Lichenihabitans psoromatis: one gene and its partners. The protein of the gene in region 2 binds, or shares a complex with, the protein of the main gene of each other region. Links are inferred from orthologs where the notes say so. Each region holds a gene or a part of one and is shown on either strand. Other genes may lie near its edges.

Region 1 (5,875 bases), 150 kb from region 2 along the record:
TGGCCAGACCCAGACGCTGGTGACGATGCGGACCGATTGCGATCAGGACGCCTTACTCCTGATCGTCGAGGTCGGCGGCGACGGGCATTGCTGCCATACAGGACGGCATTCCTGCTTCTATCGCGACGTATCCTTCGGCCCATCGGCGGCTGACGTGCGTCTGGCGCCGGTCGATCGCGAGGCTTGAAGCCCTGCCGTTGCGCCGTTAACCCTCTTTCAGGATCGTGGTCTCGGAAACGAAATCGGCACCGATCTGATGCAGACTAGTCTGAGGCAACGGGATCGAGGACGATGGTGTTTCCCTTCGGCTGGAGCGTGACCGTCCGGGCGCAGGAGGATCAGGCGTCCGGCACAGAAGCGGCCCGACCCAAGGTCGGATTGGCGCTCGGCGCCGGAGCGGCACGCGGATGGTCGCAGCTCGGCATTCTGCGCGAATTGCTCGCGAACGGCTTTGCGCCCGATATCGTGGCCGGCACCTCGGTGGGGGCGGTCGTCGGAGGATGCTATTGCGCGGGGCATCTGGATGAACTCGAGAGCTTCGCGTTGTCGCTCAACAAGCGCCGCGTCTTCGGGCTGATGGATTTCACGCTTTCGGGCATGGGGCTGCTCGGCGGCGCACGACTTCGGGCCAAGCTCGAGCGCGACCTTGGTGACGTGCAGGTTAAGGATCTGCCGATCCATTTTGCCTCTGTCGCAACCGAGGTTCATACCGGGCATGAGATCTGGCTGACCCAAGGCCGTCTCGTCGATGCGATCTGCGCGTCCTACGCCCTGCCCGGCTTGTTCGAGCCCGTTCATCTCGATGGCCGCTGGCTCATCGACGGCGCGCTCGTGAATCCGATTCCGGTCAGTGTCTGCCGCGCACTCGGAGCCGATATTGTGATCGCCGTGAACCTCGTGGCCGAAACGTTGGTGCGCCGCCCCGCCCTGCAGGCGCCCGCACCGACGGCTCTCGCACCGAGCCCGGATACTCCGGCCCTCGCGTCCGACGTCCCGTCCGGCACCAGTTGGAGACACGGCTGGTGGAGCACAGCAGGCGCGACCGGGACAAACAGGCCGCGCGCCACGGTGGGACCCTCTGCACCTGGGATGGCCAGCGTTCTCGTCGACGCCTTCAACATCACGCAGGACCGGATCGCGCGATCCCGCCTTGCCGGAGACCCGCCGGACGTCATCATCAACGTCAAGGTCGGTAAGATCGGGCTGTTCGATTTTCATCGCGCCCGCGAGTTGATCGACATCGGCCGCGATGCCACGCAGCGCGCCATGCCGGACCTTCGCGACTATGTCGACCTCTATCCGGTTGCGGTGGCAACGCCGCCCGAGCCCTGAGGCCACGAGCGCTGCCCAGTCTGTGGCGCCAAGGCCACGCCCCCTCAGCAAACAGGGTAGCGCCTGCGGCTCGTTCGTGTATAAGCCGCAGGGTGCATGAGCCCTAAGGGTCGTGCATTTTGCTGTTTGCGGCTGGCTGGACGACATCCCGGCCTGACCGTTTTGCCGCAAATCCGAGAGACCGAGCAGATCCTGCTGCGGTTTCGCCTCCCACTCCTGAAAGGACTCTCGATGTCGATTACGGCTGAACGCAAGACCGAACTCGTCAAGGAATATGCAATCAAGACCAACGACACGGGTTCGCCCGAGGTCCAGATCGCGATCCTGACGCAGCGCATCACCAACCTGACCGAACACTTCAAGGCCCACACCAAGGATAATCATTCCCGTCGTGGTCTGCTGAAGATGGTGTCGACGCGCCGGTCGCTGCTCGATTACGTGAGGAAGAACGACGAAGCTCGTTACCGTTCGATCATCGAACGTCTCGGCATCCGTCGCTAAGACTCTTTTGGAAAGCGGCTCCGCTCGTCGGCGCCGTGATCCTGCTGACGCGCAACCGCCCGATGGGCGTCTCAAAATAGAAGACGAGCGGCATGGGTCGCTCATCTTTTCGACCCAGGACACATGTTGGCCATGGCAGGATCGCCGGGCGCTGGCGGCCGATCGCATTCGGTATCAGCGCCTCGCCGTTCTGCCCGTGGCCGGTTCCACCCCGTGTCCGCCACGAAAGACGGAAGACAATGTTCGACATTTCCCGCGAAGAGATTGAATGGGCCGGGCGCAAGCTCGTCCTCGAAACCGGCAAGATTGCCCGCCAGGCCGACGGTGCCGTTCTCGCCACTTACGGCGAAACCACTCTGCTGGCGACCGTCGTTTCGGCCAAATCGCCGAAGCCCGGCCAGGACTTCTTCCCCCTGACGGTAAACTATCAGGAAAAGGCCTTTGCGGCCGGCCGCATTCCCGGCGGTTACTTCAAGCGCGAGGGACGCCCCTCCGAGAAGGAGACCTTGGTCTCCCGCCTGATCGATCGCCCGATCCGCCCCCTGTTCCCGGACGGATATCGCAACGACACCCAGGTGGTCGTGACGGTGCTGGCGCATGATCTCGAAAATGATCCCGACATCCTCGCCATGGTGGCGACGTCGGCTGCCCTGACGCTGTCGGGCATCCCCTTCATGGGCCCGATCGGTGGCGCACGCGTCGGCTACATCAACAACGAGCTGAAGCTCAACCCGACCATCGACGAGATGAAGACCTCGAGCCTCGACCTCGTGGTCGCCGGCACGCATGACGCCGTGCTGATGGTCGAGTCGGAAGCCAAGGAACTCTCCGAGGAGCTGATGCTTCGCGCCGTCATGGTGGGCCATAAGGGCTTCCAGCCGGTGCTCGATATGATCATCCGCCTGGCCGAGAAAGCCGCCAAGGAGCCGCGCGATCTCGTGTCGGTCGACAAGTCCGATGTCGAAAAGGCTGTGCTGACGATCGCCGAGAACGATCTCCGCGCCGCTTACGGCATTACGGCCAAGGCCGAACGCTACAAGGCCATCGACGCCGCGAAGGCCAAGGTCATGGCCGAATTGGTGCCCGCGGCCGGCGAAGCCAAATTCACCAAGGAAGCCGTCGCGGTCGCGTTCCACGACGTTCAGGCCAAGGTGGTGCGTTGGAACATCCTCGATAAGGGCGTTCGTATCGACGGTCGCGATCTGAAGACGGTCCGTCCGATCGTCTCGCAGGCCGGCATCCTGCCGCGCGCCCACGGCTCGGCGCTGTTCACGCGTGGCGAGACGCAGGCCCTCGTGGTCGCGACGCTCGGAACCGGTGAAGACGAGCAGTTCATCGACAGTCTGGAAGGCACGTACAAGGAGCGCTTCCTGCTCCACTACAACTTCCCTCCCTACTCGGTCGGCGAGACGGGCCGGATGGGTTCGCCCGGTCGTCGCGAAATCGGCCACGGCAAGCTCGCTTGGCGCGCGATCCGTCCGATGCTGCCGACCGCTGCCGAATTCCCCTACACGATCCGCATCGTGTCGGAGATCACGGAGTCCAACGGTTCGTCGTCGATGGCGACGGTCTGCGGATCCTCGCTGGCCTTGATGGACGCGGGCGTTCCGCTGAAGCGCCCGACCGCCGGTATCGCGATGGGCCTCATCCTCGAGGGTGAGCGTTTCGCGGTCCTGTCCGACATTCTCGGCGACGAGGATCACCTCGGCGACATGGACTTCAAGGTGGCCGGAACCTCTGAGGGCATCACCTCGCTGCAGATGGACATCAAGATCACCGGTATCAACGAAGAGATCATGCGGGTGGCGTTGGATCAGGCCAAGGACGGTCGGCTCCACATTCTCGATGAAATGTCGAAGGCTCTGACCGGCGCGCGCGCCGAACTCGGTGAATTCGCACCCCGCATCGAAACCCTCAAGATCCCGACCGACAAGATCCGTGAAGTCATCGGTACGGGCGGCAAGGTGATCCGCGAGATCGTGGAAAAGACCGGCGCGAAGATCAACATCGAGGACGACGGCACCGTGAAGGTCGCTTCCTCCGATGCCAATTCGATCAAAGCCGCCATTGCCTGGATCAAGTCGATCGCCAACGATCCGGAGATCGGCCTCATCTACGAAGGCACCGTCGTCAAGGTGGTGGACTTCGGCGCGTTCGTGAACTTCTTCGGCTCGAAGGACGGTCTCGTCCACATTTCGCAGCTCGCCAAGGGCCGCGTTGCCAAGGCCTCCGATGTCGTCAAGGAAGGCGATAAGGTCAAGGTCAAGCTGCTCGGCTTCGATGATCGCGGCAAGGTTCGCCTGTCCATGCGGATCGTCGATCAGGTGACCGGCGAAGACCTCGAAGGCAAGGAAAAGGCCGAACAGGGCGCCGCCGACTAAGCGATCCCTCTCCGTCAAGCAAAAGGGCAGACCTCGCGGTCTGCCCTTTTTCGTCAGATCACGATGGTCAGATCAGTCGTTGCGGTCGTTTTCGCGCTGATCACGCGACATGGGCATGTCATAGCTCGGCCGACCGTCTTCTTCGCCCGAGTAAGAATGGCGTTTGTCAGCCCGATCCATGCGACGATCGTCACGGCCCTCGCCTCGGCCTGCGTCGTCCTGCTCGCCATAGCCATGGTGGCGGCGCATGTCACGAGGGCCGTTGCGGTCTTCACGATCCCAGCCACCGGCGCGCTCGTCGTCACGCGCGGGGCCACGATCGTCCCACTTGCGATCCATGCCGCGATTATCGCGTTCGTCACCTATGTGGTCGTCAGCACGCCAATGGTCGTCGGCGGCGCGAGTGTCGCGCGAGCCACCCTCACGCTCCGCATCCGGCCCACCGCGCTTGTGGTCCATGTCGCCATGCATCATGCGGTCGCCGCGCATGGGTTCATCATTCTGACCGGCATCCTCACCGATCATGCCTCTGACCATCATGCCCACTGGGCTCCGTTCCATGGCAATGTCGTGCAACAACATCGGCAAGCGGCGCTTCTGATCGACCGACAGCGTGGCATAGAGCGGTGAGGCGGCATCGGCGAGAGCCCCGAGTGCCTTGCCACGAATCAACAGATCGTCACTGGTGATCTTCAGGCCTTCGATCGCACCAGCGGCGTCCAACCCCTGGCGATCGGTCTCGTCCTGACGCTGATCGGTCCTATGATCCCGCAAGGTCTCGCGCATCGCGGCGACACCACGGATGGCTTGCTCAAGAGCAGGCCACAATTTCTCCTGATCCGGCGTCAAGGTCAGTCCGGCGTGGAGAGCGGCGACGCGGGCATCAAAAAAGGCAGCGCGATCAGCTTCGGCCGCGCGAGCGCGATCGGCTTGCTCGGCCTTTGCGGACGCCGCCGACATCGAAGCCGGATCCATCGCATCGGTCTCCGCATCCGGAGCGGGCATCGGCTTCGGCAGAGGGGCTGCCGCGGGTGTCGCGGGCGAAGCGGCGGGAGGAACCATCGGCGCGGCGGGCGGCGTTTGGGCCCAGGCCGTTGCGACAGCGGTGCTACCAAGGATGCCGGCGAGGAAGATCGCGGCAGTGCGTGTTGATCTCATAGAACAACCTTTCAGGTCATGGCGTGCTTAAGCCGAACCGGAAAGGCAGCGTCATGGTTACATTAAAAGATCGTCATATCGCTTGAAGCGCGAGCATTGTGCTTAAGCTGGTGCCACCACGATTTGCCTCTGGATTGACTCAGGGGATGGCGTCCTCACGCATGGCCTCAACCTCGCGCATGTTCTCCGGACGCGGGATCGACACGATGTTGAAACCGGCGTCGACGAAATGAACCTCGCCGGTGACCCCGTTTGCAAGGTCCGACAAGAGATACAACGCGGAACCGCCCACATCCTCGATCGTCACGGCGCGGCGCAGCGGCGCATGGCTTTTCTGGTAGTTGTACATGAAACGCGCATCGGCGATGCCGGCGCCGGCCAGCGTTCGAATGGGTCCGGCCGAAATCGCGTTCACCCGAATGCCCTGTTGGCCGAAATCCGCCGCCAGATAACGGACGCTGGCTTCGAGGGCAGCCTTGGCGACACCCATGACATTGTAGTTC
Region 2 (5,625 bases):
GACATTCGTTTTAAAGCGATAAGGCCGGGTGGTTAACGGGTCGTAACGGCGCGGAGCGCGGTTGCGATGGGTCGTTGCGGAAATGAGACAAGACCGGAACCTTGCCATTTCGACGTCAAGCTCCTAATGAGGGTCTGTCCTTGTACGGCGGTCAGCTGGCCCTGCATGAACCTGTACTTTGCCCCTCGGCAATCTTCCGCGGCTTGGTGCGTTTCGTTGTGCAGGCTTTGCGCGTGAAGCTCTTTAACGAGACTTTGCACTGACGTCAGTCCTGTTTCGCCGCTGGGATGTGGACGACACGATCTCGGTCCGACGATCGTGCTTCTATAGGTATGCGACAATGACTCGCCCTGTCCTGGGTCATCACGCCAAAGCTGATCAGTCGTCCGCCCACGTGCCATCGAGGATGCTGCGTAGCGGACGCCGAACGTCGTCCGTGACCGGTGCTTCCGCGCCCATCGATCCGTCGTCGCTTCTCTCTCGAGCGAGCGTCGGCGCGCCTCTTCTTCCCCATAACAGCAACATATGCCGGCACCCTGCCGCGTCTCGTCTTGCACCCTGGCTCATCGCCAGCGGCGACGACGGCGCGCGGGGTGCTTCGGCCAAACCATAGAGTTCGCCATGGCCAATAAAATGATCATCGACGCCGCACACCCGGAGGAAACCCGGGTCGTGGTGCTGCGCGGCAATCGGGTCGAGGAATTCGATTTCGAAGCCGCCAATAAGAAGCAGTTGCGCGGCAACATTTATCTCGCGAAGGTCACGCGCGTTGAACCGTCCTTGCAGGCCGCCTTCATCGAATATGGCGGCAACCGCCACGGCTTTCTGGCCTTTTCGGAAATCCACCCCGATTATTACCAGATCCCCGTCGCCGATCGACAGGCGCTTCTCGACGAAGAAGCCCGCTCGCACGAGGACGAGGAAGACGACACCCGCTCGCCCAGCGCAAACAATAGCGGTAACGGCAACGGCAATGGTGGCCATCGGCGCAGCCGGCGGCATCGTCGCGGCGATCGCCCGGCTTCGGCCGAGAAGCGCGCCAACCCCAACGGCGAATCGATTTCGAGCGATGCGATCGGCAGCGATCTGGTCTCGTCCGATCCGACGATGGCGGCCGACGGCCAGGACGAAACCGGCCTTGAGCGAGGCGGCCTCAATCAGGCGGCGGGTTCCGAGGACCCGAGCGCGGCTGACTTCCTCGCTATCCAGGCTGATGAGCCGACCGACCCCCTCTTTCAGGATGCGGAGATCCACGCTGGCGAGTCGCAAATGGCAGTGTCGGATCAGGCTTTGTCCGAGACGACCGAGGGTGTCGACCATGCCGACGATGCCGGCTTCGACAATGCCGACCGCAGCGAGGACGACGACTCGCGCGACGATGTGACGACCTTCGAGCATGGCTTTGAGGCCGCGCACGAGCCGGCGGAGAATGACCAGGCCGGCCACGAGGACCGCAAGAGCGACGGCCAGCATCACGACCCCGAGCAGAATGACGCCGAAGAAGATGGCGTCGAGCAGCTGGGCGGAGACGCCATGGAAGACGTGCCGCAGCGCACGTCACGCCCGCGCCGCCATTACAAGATCCAGGAAGTGATCAAGCGCCGCCAGGTTCTGCTGGTTCAGGTCGTCAAGGAGGAGCGCGGCAACAAGGGCGCGGCGCTGACGACCTATCTGTCGCTCGCCGGTCGCTATTCGGTGCTGATGCCGAACACGGCGCGTGGCGGTGGCATCTCGCGCAAGATCACCGATGCGGAAGATCGCAAGCGCCTGAAGGCGATCGCGCAGGAATTGGAAGTGCCGGAAGGCATGGGCATCATCCTGCGGACGGCCGGTGCCGCTCGCGGTATGCCCGAGGTGAAGCGTGACTTCGAATATCTGATGCGGATGTGGGAGACGGTGCGCGAGACGACGCTGAAATCATCCGCTCCGACGCTCGTTTACGAGGAAGGCTCGCTGATCAAACGGTCGATCCGCGATCTCTACGGCAAGGAAGTCGACGAGGTGATCGTGGCCGGCGACGAGGGCTATCGCGAAGCCCGCGAATTCATGCGCCTGCTGATGCCGACCCACACCAAGAACGTGATCGCCTACCGCGACCCGCAGCCGATCTTCGCCAAATCCGGCGTCGAGGCGCAACTCGACGCGATGTTCTCGAACCAGGTGGTGCTCCGCTCGGGCGGCTATCTGGTGATCAACCAAACCGAAGCGCTCGTTGCGATCGACGTGAACTCGGGTCGGTCGACCCGCGAACATAACATCGAGGATACGGCGCTCCGCACCAATCTCGAAGCCGCCGACGAAATCGCGCGCCAGTTGCGACTGCGCGATCTCGCCGGCCTGATCGTGGTCGATTTCATCGACATGGAAGAAGGGCGTAACGATCGCGCCGTCGAGCGGCGCATCAAGGACGCCCTGAAGAACGATCGCGCCCGCATCCAGATCGGCCGCATCTCACACTTCGGTCTGCTCGAGATGTCGCGTCAGCGCATGCGGACCGGCGTGCTTGAAGGGTCGACCGTCATGTGCCCGCATTGCGCCGGCTCCGGCACGGTTCGGTCGGTGTCGTCGATCGCGCTGCACGTGCTGCGTCTGCTTGAAGATTCGCTCATCAAGTCGGCCGCCTACAACCTCGTGGTTCGCACCCGGCCCGACGTTGCGCTCTACATCCTCAATCAGAAGCGCGCCAACCTGCTCGATCTCGAGGCCCGGTTCGGTGTCTGTATCAACGTCTTCTCCGATCCGCTGATGAACGGCACGGTCTATCATGCGATCGATCGGGGGGCCGAAGCGACGCCGCCGCAATTGCTGAGCTTCCGGCCGGATGTGAGCCACGCGGCTTCCGCCATCGATGCTCTGGTGCAAGAAGAAGACGACCTCGACGCCGCCGCTGAGGAATTTGAAGAGGTCGAGACCGAAACCGGCTCCGAGGCCCAACCTGTCCAGGCTCGCGACGGCCAGACTGGCGAGCGCAGCGAAGGTGAGGGCGATGGATCGCGCCGCCGCAAGCGTCGTCGGCGTCGGCGTGGGCGTGACAATCAGAGCCAGTTCGCGACATCCGAGGGTGAACAGCAAGGTGGCGAAGCCGGTCTCGACGAGACAGACGGCACGGACGAAGAGGCTGGCGAACTCGCCTTCGAGGGTCGCGAGAGCGACGATATCGCCGTTACGGTCGATCGCAGCACCGGCGATCACGAGGTCGAAAATGTAGCGGACGTCACGGCCGACCCGATCGTCGCCGAAACGACGACCGACGTTTCTGTTCTGTCGTTGGCCGACGCGGATCAGCCCGTCTCTGCCTCTATCGAACCTGCAACCGCCGAACCTGCGGTGCTTGCCGACACCGTATCGGACGAAGCTGGGACAGCGGAGGCCGCACCGGTCGAAGCGCCGCGCCGCCGTCGCCCGCGCCGCCCAACCCGCAGCGCGGAGGCGGCAGCCGCCAGCGTGGCCGATCTCGACATGGGATCCCCTGCGGCGAGCCTCGATGCCGCCACCGACCCGGTCGATGAGGTGGTCGCGCCAGCCCGGCGTCCCCGCCGGTCACGTGCGCGGGTCGCCGAGGCCGTGACGGAGGTGTCGGCAGATCTCAGCCGCCCGTCCGCCGACCGTGATGTCGGTGCGGATACGGCCGAGCACCACCCAGCACAGGTGACCACGTCGCGCGAGCAGCCGGAATTGCCGTTGAGCAACGCGTCTCCGACGGTGCCCGCACCTGCGACCACGCTCGAGACTGTCGCCGAGGCGCCCACGCCTCATGCTGACCCGAGCGAGCCGGTTGCAACCGAAGCTGAGGCCGAGGTTGTCGACCCGGACCGGCCGAAGCGGTCAGGCTGGTGGCAGCGCGCCAAAGCGACCTTCACGACAGGGTCGTGAGGGTCATCTGAAGCACGCGAAAAATTAAAGCGATCCCGGCCTTGTGCCGGGATTTGCTTTTCGGCCACGCGTGACGCTTGAGGGCTGCCGATCCGTCGAGGCTCGTCTTAGGGCTTCAGCCAATCGCCCAGTCTCGTGACCGCCTGCTGAACGTCACTCGGCGCGCCCGCAAAGGACAGCCGCATCGTGCGATGACCACGGTCGCGATCGAAATCGATGCCGGGCGTCGCGGCCACGCCTGTCTCGGCCAGCATCCGGTTGCAGAAGGCGACCGAGTCGTTGGTGAACCGGCCGACATCGACATAGACGTAGAAAGCGCCGTCGACGGGATGAAAATCTCCGAGCCCGATCCGCGGCAAAGCGTCGAGCAGATGAGCCCGGCTGGTCGCATAGGTCTGCTTGATGAGATCGAGTTCAGCCGTGGCGTCGAAGGCCGCGATGGCCGCGATCTGGCTCAAGGTCGGGACCGAGATCGAGAGGCTCTGCTGAAGGCGCTCGACCGGACGAACGAGCGCCTCGGGCAGGATCAACCAACCGACGCGCCAGCCCGTCATGCAGTAATATTTCGAAAAGGAGTTCACCACGATGGCGTCGTCGGAGAAGGCGAGAGCCGTGTCGGCAGCGCGCTCGTAAGTCAGTCCGTGGTAGATTTCGTCAGAAATGAACGCCACGCCGGCCCCATCGCAGAACGCGGCGACGTCTCTGAGGTCATCCGTCGTCATCATCGTGCCGCTCGGGTTGCCGGGGCTCATCAGCAACACGCCATCCAGCGGTTTTTCCGCATGCGCGCGAGCCAGCATATCCGCCGCGACGACGTGGCGGCTCGCGACGGTCGTCTCCAGGGACACCACCTCGATACCGAGCGCCTCAAGGATGTTGCGATAGGCCGGGTAGCCCGGCGCAGCGATCGCGACCCGCGCCCCGACATCGAAGAGAGCCAGGAACGACAGGATGAACCCGCCTGAGGAACCGGTGGTGACGGCGACGCGGTTCGGCGTAACCTCGACCCCATAAGTGTCGTGATAGTGTTGCGCGATCCGCGCCCGGAGCGCCGGAAGTCCGAGCGCTTCGGTGTAGCCGATACGGCCGGCCTCCAGCGCCCGGATCGCCGCCTGACGAATGCGCTCGGGCGCAACGCCACCGGGTTCGCCGACCTCGAGATGCAGGATGCTTTCTCCTGCTCGCTCGCGCAACCCGGCCGCGCTAAAGACATCCATGGCCAGAAACGAGGTAATTTGGCTCCGCTTGGATGCGTTGAGGCGATACGGCTTTTGGCGAGGCTGGTTTGTCATGCCACGCGCATAGAGCAAGATCGCGGTGGATGAAACGCCTTTACGGTCGCGACAGCCGCGTTGCATCGTCGGCAGCGGCTCAATACCGACATGATTCTTCAGTAGCGGTATCGATGTTTTGACAACGTCCCAAGAATTTTGACGATGTCCCAAGAACGCCCTATCTCAGAGTGCGTGTATCGGACTCGTTGATGGTTCGGCATGCTGTCTTGAAGCCGAAGAAACGCCCTGCTTTGAAAGATCGTCATGTTTTCTGACATTCGGCCCATGTCGCTGCTCGTTTTCCGCCGTCCCCTCGAGGTCATCGCCACGGCGATGATGCTCGGCTCCGCTATCGTGGCTCCGGCCTCTGCTGCCGAGTTCACGGATGCCCAAAAGGCGGCGCTCGGCCCGATCATCCGAGACTATCTTGTGCAAAATCCTGAGGTGGTTCGTGATGCGATCGCGGCCTTGGACAAGA
Region 3 (5,816 bases), 110 kb from region 2 along the record:
TCTCGCTCGCGATGATGTGGGGCATTTTCGTCGGGACCTATTCGTCGATCTTCATCTGCTCGCCGATTCTGATCTATCTTGGCGTTCGCAACGAAACGCGGGATGCTCCGGTTAACGAGCCGAAACAGAAACCCGTGCAGACCACGAAGGCCACCGCCTGATCGATCCTGGCTCGATCGTGCTCTGAGGACCGAGGCACAATGGCTGGCGAACTTCACGATGGCTTCGTCCCCGGCAATCATCTGATCGAGGCTTACGGCAACGGCGGTTTCCGCTTTGCCAGCATGTCCCACAAGGGCTCGATCATCGTGATGTCGTCGGGAATCTACGCGTGGACCGCCGACAGCCCGGCCGATATCTTGCCCGGAACGCTCGGACCGCTCTTCGACGCGCCGAAGGGCAGCATTGAACTTTTGCTTGTCGGAACCGGGACCGATCTTGTTCCGCTGCCGGACGCCTTGCGCCAACGGCTGAAACAAGCCGGCATCCGATCCGACCCGATGTCGACCGGCGCTGCGGCGCGGACGTATAATATTCTCATCGGCGAAGGGCGTTTGGTCGCGGCCGCGCTTCTGGCCGTCGCATGAGCCACATTCCGCCATCAGCCGCGGCCTCGCTTGCTGAACATTATGTCCATTGCGAAGCCCATGTCCGAGCGGGCGATCGCGACTTCTGGCTTGCGATGCTGTTCGCACCGGCTGCGAAGCGTCCGCATCTTTATGCCGTCCGGGCATTCCTGCTCGAGATCGCGCAGGTGCGCGAACGCGTCACGGAACCATTGGCTGGGGAATTGCGGCTGCAATGGTGGCGCGACGCGATCGAGGGCGAAGCCCGGGGCGATGTCGCGTCGCATCCGGTCGCGGCCGCATTGCTCGATACAATTCAGACTTGTCGCCTTCCGCGCGAGGTGCTGACTGACCTGATCGAGGCGCATCGCTTCGATCTCTACGACGATCCCATGTCGACGCTGCACGATTGGGAGAATTATTGCGAGCAGACGGCGGCGGGGCCGATCCAGGTGTTGGCCATCATCTTGACCGGGAAGCAGGAGCCGGGTGGCATCGGGGCCGCCTCCCATGCCGGCGTGGCGCTCAGCGTCATCGGGCAACTCGCCGACCTTTCGCGGCACCGCACGCCGGTTTATTTGCCGGCTGATCTTTTGGCGCGTCATAAGCTCAAGCCCGCCGACATCGAAGCCGGTCACGCGACCAAGCAGATTGAGCAGATGCTTGCCGACATGCGGGGCATCGCACGACTGCATCTTGACGCCCTGCGGAATCAAGCATCGACAATAGAGCCGGCCGCATTGCCGGCTTACCTGCTGACCAGTCTGGTCGAGCCGACCCTACGCCTCAGCGAGCGCAAGGGACGGGACCCCTTCACCGAGCCTCTGCTGCTCCCGCGCTGGAAGCGGCAGTGGATCATGTGGCGAGCCAGCCGACGCAACGCTCTCTGAGTGCTCCGCTTAGCGGCCGGTCAGCACCGGTAAGTCGTCTCGTGCTCCCCATTCGGCCCAGGAGGCGTCGTAGATACGCGCCCCGTCGTGGCCTGCCGATTCGAGCGCCAAGGCGACGATCGCGGCCGACAGGCCCGATCCGCACGTAGCGATGACCGGTTCGGACGGTTCGACGCCGGTCTCGTCGAAGAGATCCTGCAGCACCTCGGGAGTCTGAAGCCGGCCATTCACGACCAGTTTGTCGAACGGGAGATTGCTGCTGCCTGGCATGTGGCCGGATCGCAGGCCGGGGCGCGGCTCGCTCACTTCGGCCCGGAAGCGCTCGCCCGGGCGTGCGTCGACCACGAGAGCCGAGCCATCGTCGAGTGCGGCGCGGACATCCGCCAAGGTCGCGACAGCCTTCGGATCGAGCACGGCATTGAAGGTGGCGGCGGGTTTCGGGCTGCTTTCTCCCGCAACGAGGGGACGGTTCTCCGCTTTCCATTGCGGCAGGCCGCCCTCGAGAAGCGAGACAGCCTTAGCCCCGAAGGTCCTGAACGTCCAACGCACGCGCGGCGCCGAGAAGAGACCCGATCCGTCATACACGACGATGTGGTGCTGATCGGAAATCCCGAGAGCGCTGACCGCAGCCGTGAACATCTCGAGGGTCGGCAGCATGTGGGGCAGGCCGGTCGAATGGTCCGCGATCGCATCGACGTCGAAGAAGACGGCGCCAGGAATATGCGCCGCATTATATTCAGCGCGCGGGTTCCTGTTCAGGGTCGGCAGATACCAGGATCCATCGACGACGATGACGGTCGGGTCGTCGAGGTGCTCGGCCAGCCAGGCCGTGGTGACGAAAGGCGATGAGGGAGCGGAGGGGGTCGGCATGGCGAACTCGCATCAGATAAGACGGGACGTGCTTTTCTCTATCAGCTTCCCAAGGCTTTTGGCTTGGCCTAGAAGGCGGGTGTTGCAAACTCCACGAGCTCAAGAGGCCCCGCATGACCGCGATCGTCGATATTCTCGCCCGTGAGATCATGGATAGTCGAGGCAATCCGACGATTGAAGTCGATGTGATCCTCGAATCGGGCGTTCAGGCCCGGGCCGCTGTTCCGTCGGGAGCCTCGACCGGCGCGCATGAAGCCGTCGAGTTACGGGATGGCGACAAGAGCCGGTTCAGTGGCAAAGGCGTCCTGAAGGCCGTGGCCGGTGTGCAGACCATTTTTGAAGCGATCGCCGGCATCCCGGTCGAGGAGCAGGTGCGGATCGATCAAGCCATGATCGACCTCGACGGCACGCCCAACAAGGCGAAGCTCGGCGCCAATGCGATCCTCGGCGTGTCGCTTGCGGTCGCCAAGGCGGCGGCCGAAGAACTCGGTCTACCGCTGTTCCGCTACGTCGGCGGCACCCAGGCGCATGTGCTGCCGGTTCCGATGATGAATATCGTCAATGGCGGCGCCCACGCCGACAACCCGATCGACTTTCAGGAATTCATGATCCTGCCGGTTGGCGCGCCGAGCCTAAAAGAGGCCGTGCGCTGGGGTTCTGAAGTGTTTCACACGCTCAGGTCCGCACTGAAAAAGGCCGGTCAGAACACCAACGTCGGTGACGAAGGCGGGTTTGCGCCGAACCTGCCATCGGCGGAAGCTGCGCTCGACTTTTGCATGGACGCGATCCGACAAGCCGGCTTCAAGCCGGGCGACGACATGGTGCTCGGGCTCGACTGCGCCGTGACGGATTGGTTCAAGGACGGCCAGTATCATTATGAAGGGGAGGGCAAGGTCCGCTCGATTCAGGAGCAGGCCGAATATCTCGCCAAGCTTGCGACCGACTATCCGATCGCCTCGATCGAAGATGGCATGTCGGAGGATGATTGGGAGGGTTGGAAGATCCTGACCGATCTCATCGGCTCGAAATGTCAGCTCGTGGGTGACGATCTCTTCGTGACCAACACATCGCGCATCGCGCGTGGCATCAAGGATGGCGTCGCCAATTCGTTGCTGGTGAAGGTCAACCAGATCGGGACGCTGACCGAAACCCTCGCGGCGGTCGAAATGGCGCAGCGTGCCGGCTACACGGCGGTCATGTCCCATCGGTCCGGCGAGACGGAGGATTCGACGATTGCGGATCTCGCGGTCGCGACCAATTGCGGACAGATCAAGACCGGCTCTCTCGCGCGGTCGGACAGATTGGCCAAGTATAATCAGTTGATCCGCATCGAGGAAATGCTCGGCAGCCAGGCGAAATACGCTGGTCGCAATGCCCTCAAGGCGCTCGCCAAGCTCGGCTGAACGGACCACAACAGACCATCGTGAGAGGGCGGGCCATAGGGCTCGCCCTTCTGCGTTTCAGGGAGACGTAGCTGGTGCGACTCGCAGGCGGATTAAAGCTTTTTCAACCATGCTGGCGCAGGCTCAAATCATGGTCGTTCGCACGCGTCTCCGCGCCATTCTCTATCCCGTTCTGCTCTACGCTCTCTCTGGCGTCGCAGCATCGTATTTCATCTATACGGCCGTGAATGGCGAGCGTGGCTTGAAAACAAAGGCGGAATACAAAGTCCAGATTGCTGCATTGCGAGATAATCTGACACAGTTGAAGACCGAGCGAACGCTCTGGGAGCATCGCATAACACTTATGCGTTCGGAGGCAGTCGATCGTGACCTCTTGGAAGAGCAAGCGCGATTAAAGCTCGATTTCGTCGATCCCCGTGATCTTGTTGTGTTTTCGAAAGTCTCCGCAAAACCCTGACCCGCGTCTACAACAGACCTGATCTGCGCGCAGCGCTATGGTGCAGTGCGGCATGGGCAAAGTCGCTTTGTTTTCGCAAAATCAAAGGCTTATTCGGCCCGAATGCGGCGTGGCGCCCCTCGCTTTTGGCCGAATGCTCCGCTAGTTTCCCTGCGAGTTTATAGAGGCCCGGTCTGCCCAGGCCGATGGTTCGCAAGGATCGTTCATGTCCCTCGCCGCACAATCGCCTCGTCCAGAGGTCAACGCGTCCAAACCCGCCCCGTCGTCGAACCTCGCCGTCTTTACGAAGGACGAGGAGCTGGCGGCCTACGACAAGATGCTGATGATCCGCCGCTTCGAAGAGAAGGCAGGCCAGCTCTACGGCATGGGGATGATCGGCGGCTTCTGCCATCTCTACATTGGCCAGGAAGCGATTGTGGTCGGCATGAAGATGGCATCCAAGGAAAACGATAAAGTCATCACCGGCTATCGCGACCATGGTCATATGCTGGCCTGCGACATGGATCCGAAGGGTGTGATGGCGGAGCTGACCGGTCGGCGCGGAGGATATTCCCGCGGCAAGGGCGGCTCGATGCATATGTTCTCCAAGGAAAAGCATTTCTACGGCGGCCACGGTATCGTCGGGGCGCAGGTGTCGCTGGGGACCGGCCTCGCCTTTGCCAACGCCTATCGGGGCGATGGGTCCGTCACCATGGCTTATTTCGGGGATGGCGCCGCCAACCAAGGGCAGGTTTACGAGAGCTTCAACATGGCTGAGCTGTGGAAGCTGCCGATCGTCTATGTGATCGAAAACAACCGTTATGCGATGGGCACCTCTGTCGCCCGCTCGTCGGCGCAGACTGATTTTTCCCGTCGCGGCGTGTCGTTCAATATCCCTGGCGACAAAGTGGATGGGATGGACGTTCGGGCCGTCAAGGCAGCGGGTGAGCGGGCGCTGGAGTGGTGCCGCTCTGGCAATGGTCCGATGATCCTCGAAATGGAGACCTACCGCTATCGCGGCCATTCGATGTCCGATCCGGCCAAGTATCGGTCGCGCGAGGAAGTGCAGAAGATGCGCGACGAGCAGGACCCGATCGAGCAGGTTCGCCAGCGTTTGATCGACCAGCACGGCGTCAAGGAAGATGAACTCAAGGAGATCGACGCCAAGGTGCGCGCGATCGTCAATGAGGCTTCGGATTTCGCCCAGCACGACCCCGAGCCCGACGCGTCCGAACTTTGGACCGACATTCTTCTCTGACGCACGGCCTATAGGAAGCACTGATGGCAACGAATGTGTTGATGCCGGCGCTGTCGCCCACGATGGAGCAGGGCAAGCTGGCCAAATGGGTCAAGAAGGTCGGCGACAAGGTGAAGTCCGGCGATATCCTGGCCGAGATCGAAACCGACAAAGCCACGATGGAAGTCGAGGCCGTCGATGAGGGGACGCTCAGCGCCATCTTGATCGATGAGGGGACCGAGAATGTGGCGGTCAACACCCCGATCGGGGTGATCGTCGCTGAAGGCGAGGCGGCGGATGCGATGCCGACGGCGACCGTCAAGGCGCCGACCGAGTCGACGGATCAGGGCGGTGGTGCGGCCAACGGCAACGTGCCTGCATCCGAGAAGCCGGATGTTGCAGCGAAGTCGGATG

The links. Proteins that work in one complex are often made in the same cells at the same time.
Region 1: the proteins of EY713_RS18365 (region 2) and pnp are in contact, whole or in part, in a cryo-EM structure (PDB 9QH0), measured with the Escherichia coli proteins. The link is inferred for Lichenihabitans psoromatis from one-to-one orthologs.
Region 3: the proteins of EY713_RS18365 (region 2) and eno are in contact, whole or in part, in a solved structure (PDB 2FYM), measured with the Escherichia coli proteins. The link is inferred for Lichenihabitans psoromatis from one-to-one orthologs.

What each region holds. Positions count from the first base shown.
Region 1 is NZ_CP036515.1:4,081,336-4,087,210, forward strand. Bases 1,699-4,643 are described here. They hold pnp (polyribonucleotide nucleotidyltransferase), read left to right. Parts: upstream 1,699-2,072; coding sequence 2,073-4,214; downstream 4,215-4,643. Other genes in these bases: rpsO (30S ribosomal protein S15), read left to right, coding at 1,699-1,833; EY713_RS19130 (Spy/CpxP family protein refolding chaperone), read right to left, coding at 4,287-4,643. In the rest of the region: hisI (phosphoribosyl-AMP cyclohydrolase), read left to right, coding at 1-187; EY713_RS19115 (patatin-like phospholipase family protein), read left to right, coding at 292-1,332; more of rpsO, read left to right, coding at 1,564-1,698; more of EY713_RS19130, read right to left, coding at 4,644-5,372; enoyl-ACP reductase FabI, read right to left, coding at 5,512-5,875. UniProt on the Escherichia coli protein: Involved in mRNA degradation. Catalyzes the phosphorolysis of single-stranded polyribonucleotides processively in the 3'- to 5'-direction. Also involved, along with RNase II, in tRNA processing.
Region 2 is NZ_CP036515.1:3,935,965-3,941,589, forward strand. What follows is about bases 276-4,073. They hold EY713_RS18365 (Rne/Rng family ribonuclease), read left to right. Parts: upstream 276-621; coding sequence 622-3,873; downstream 3,874-4,073. Other genes in these bases: EY713_RS18370 (pyridoxal phosphate-dependent aminotransferase), read right to left, coding at 3,981-4,073. In the rest of the region: more of EY713_RS18370, read right to left, coding at 4,074-5,165; EY713_RS18375 (DsbA family protein), read left to right, coding at 5,412-5,625. UniProt on the Escherichia coli protein: Endoribonuclease that plays a central role in RNA processing and decay. Required for the maturation of 5S and 16S rRNAs and the majority of tRNAs. Also involved in the degradation of most mRNAs.
Region 3 is NZ_CP036515.1:3,827,292-3,833,107, reverse strand. What follows is about bases 1,699-4,584. They hold eno (phosphopyruvate hydratase), read left to right. Parts: upstream 1,699-2,439; coding sequence 2,440-3,729; downstream 3,730-4,584. Other genes in these bases: pdhA (pyruvate dehydrogenase (acetyl-transferring) E1 component subunit alpha), read left to right, coding at 4,392-4,584; EY713_RS17860 (FtsB family cell division protein), read left to right, coding at 3,839-4,186; sseA (3-mercaptopyruvate sulfurtransferase), read right to left, coding at 1,699-2,326. In the rest of the region: protein translocase subunit SecF, read left to right, coding at 1-161; EY713_RS17880 (Mth938-like domain-containing protein), read left to right, coding at 201-587; EY713_RS17875 (phytoene/squalene synthase family protein), read left to right, coding at 584-1,456; more of sseA, read right to left, coding at 1,466-1,698; more of pdhA, read left to right, coding at 4,585-5,423; EY713_RS17850 (pyruvate dehydrogenase complex E1 component subunit beta), read left to right, coding at 5,447-5,816. UniProt on the Escherichia coli protein: Catalyzes the reversible conversion of 2-phosphoglycerate (2-PG) into phosphoenolpyruvate (PEP). It is essential for the degradation of carbohydrates via glycolysis.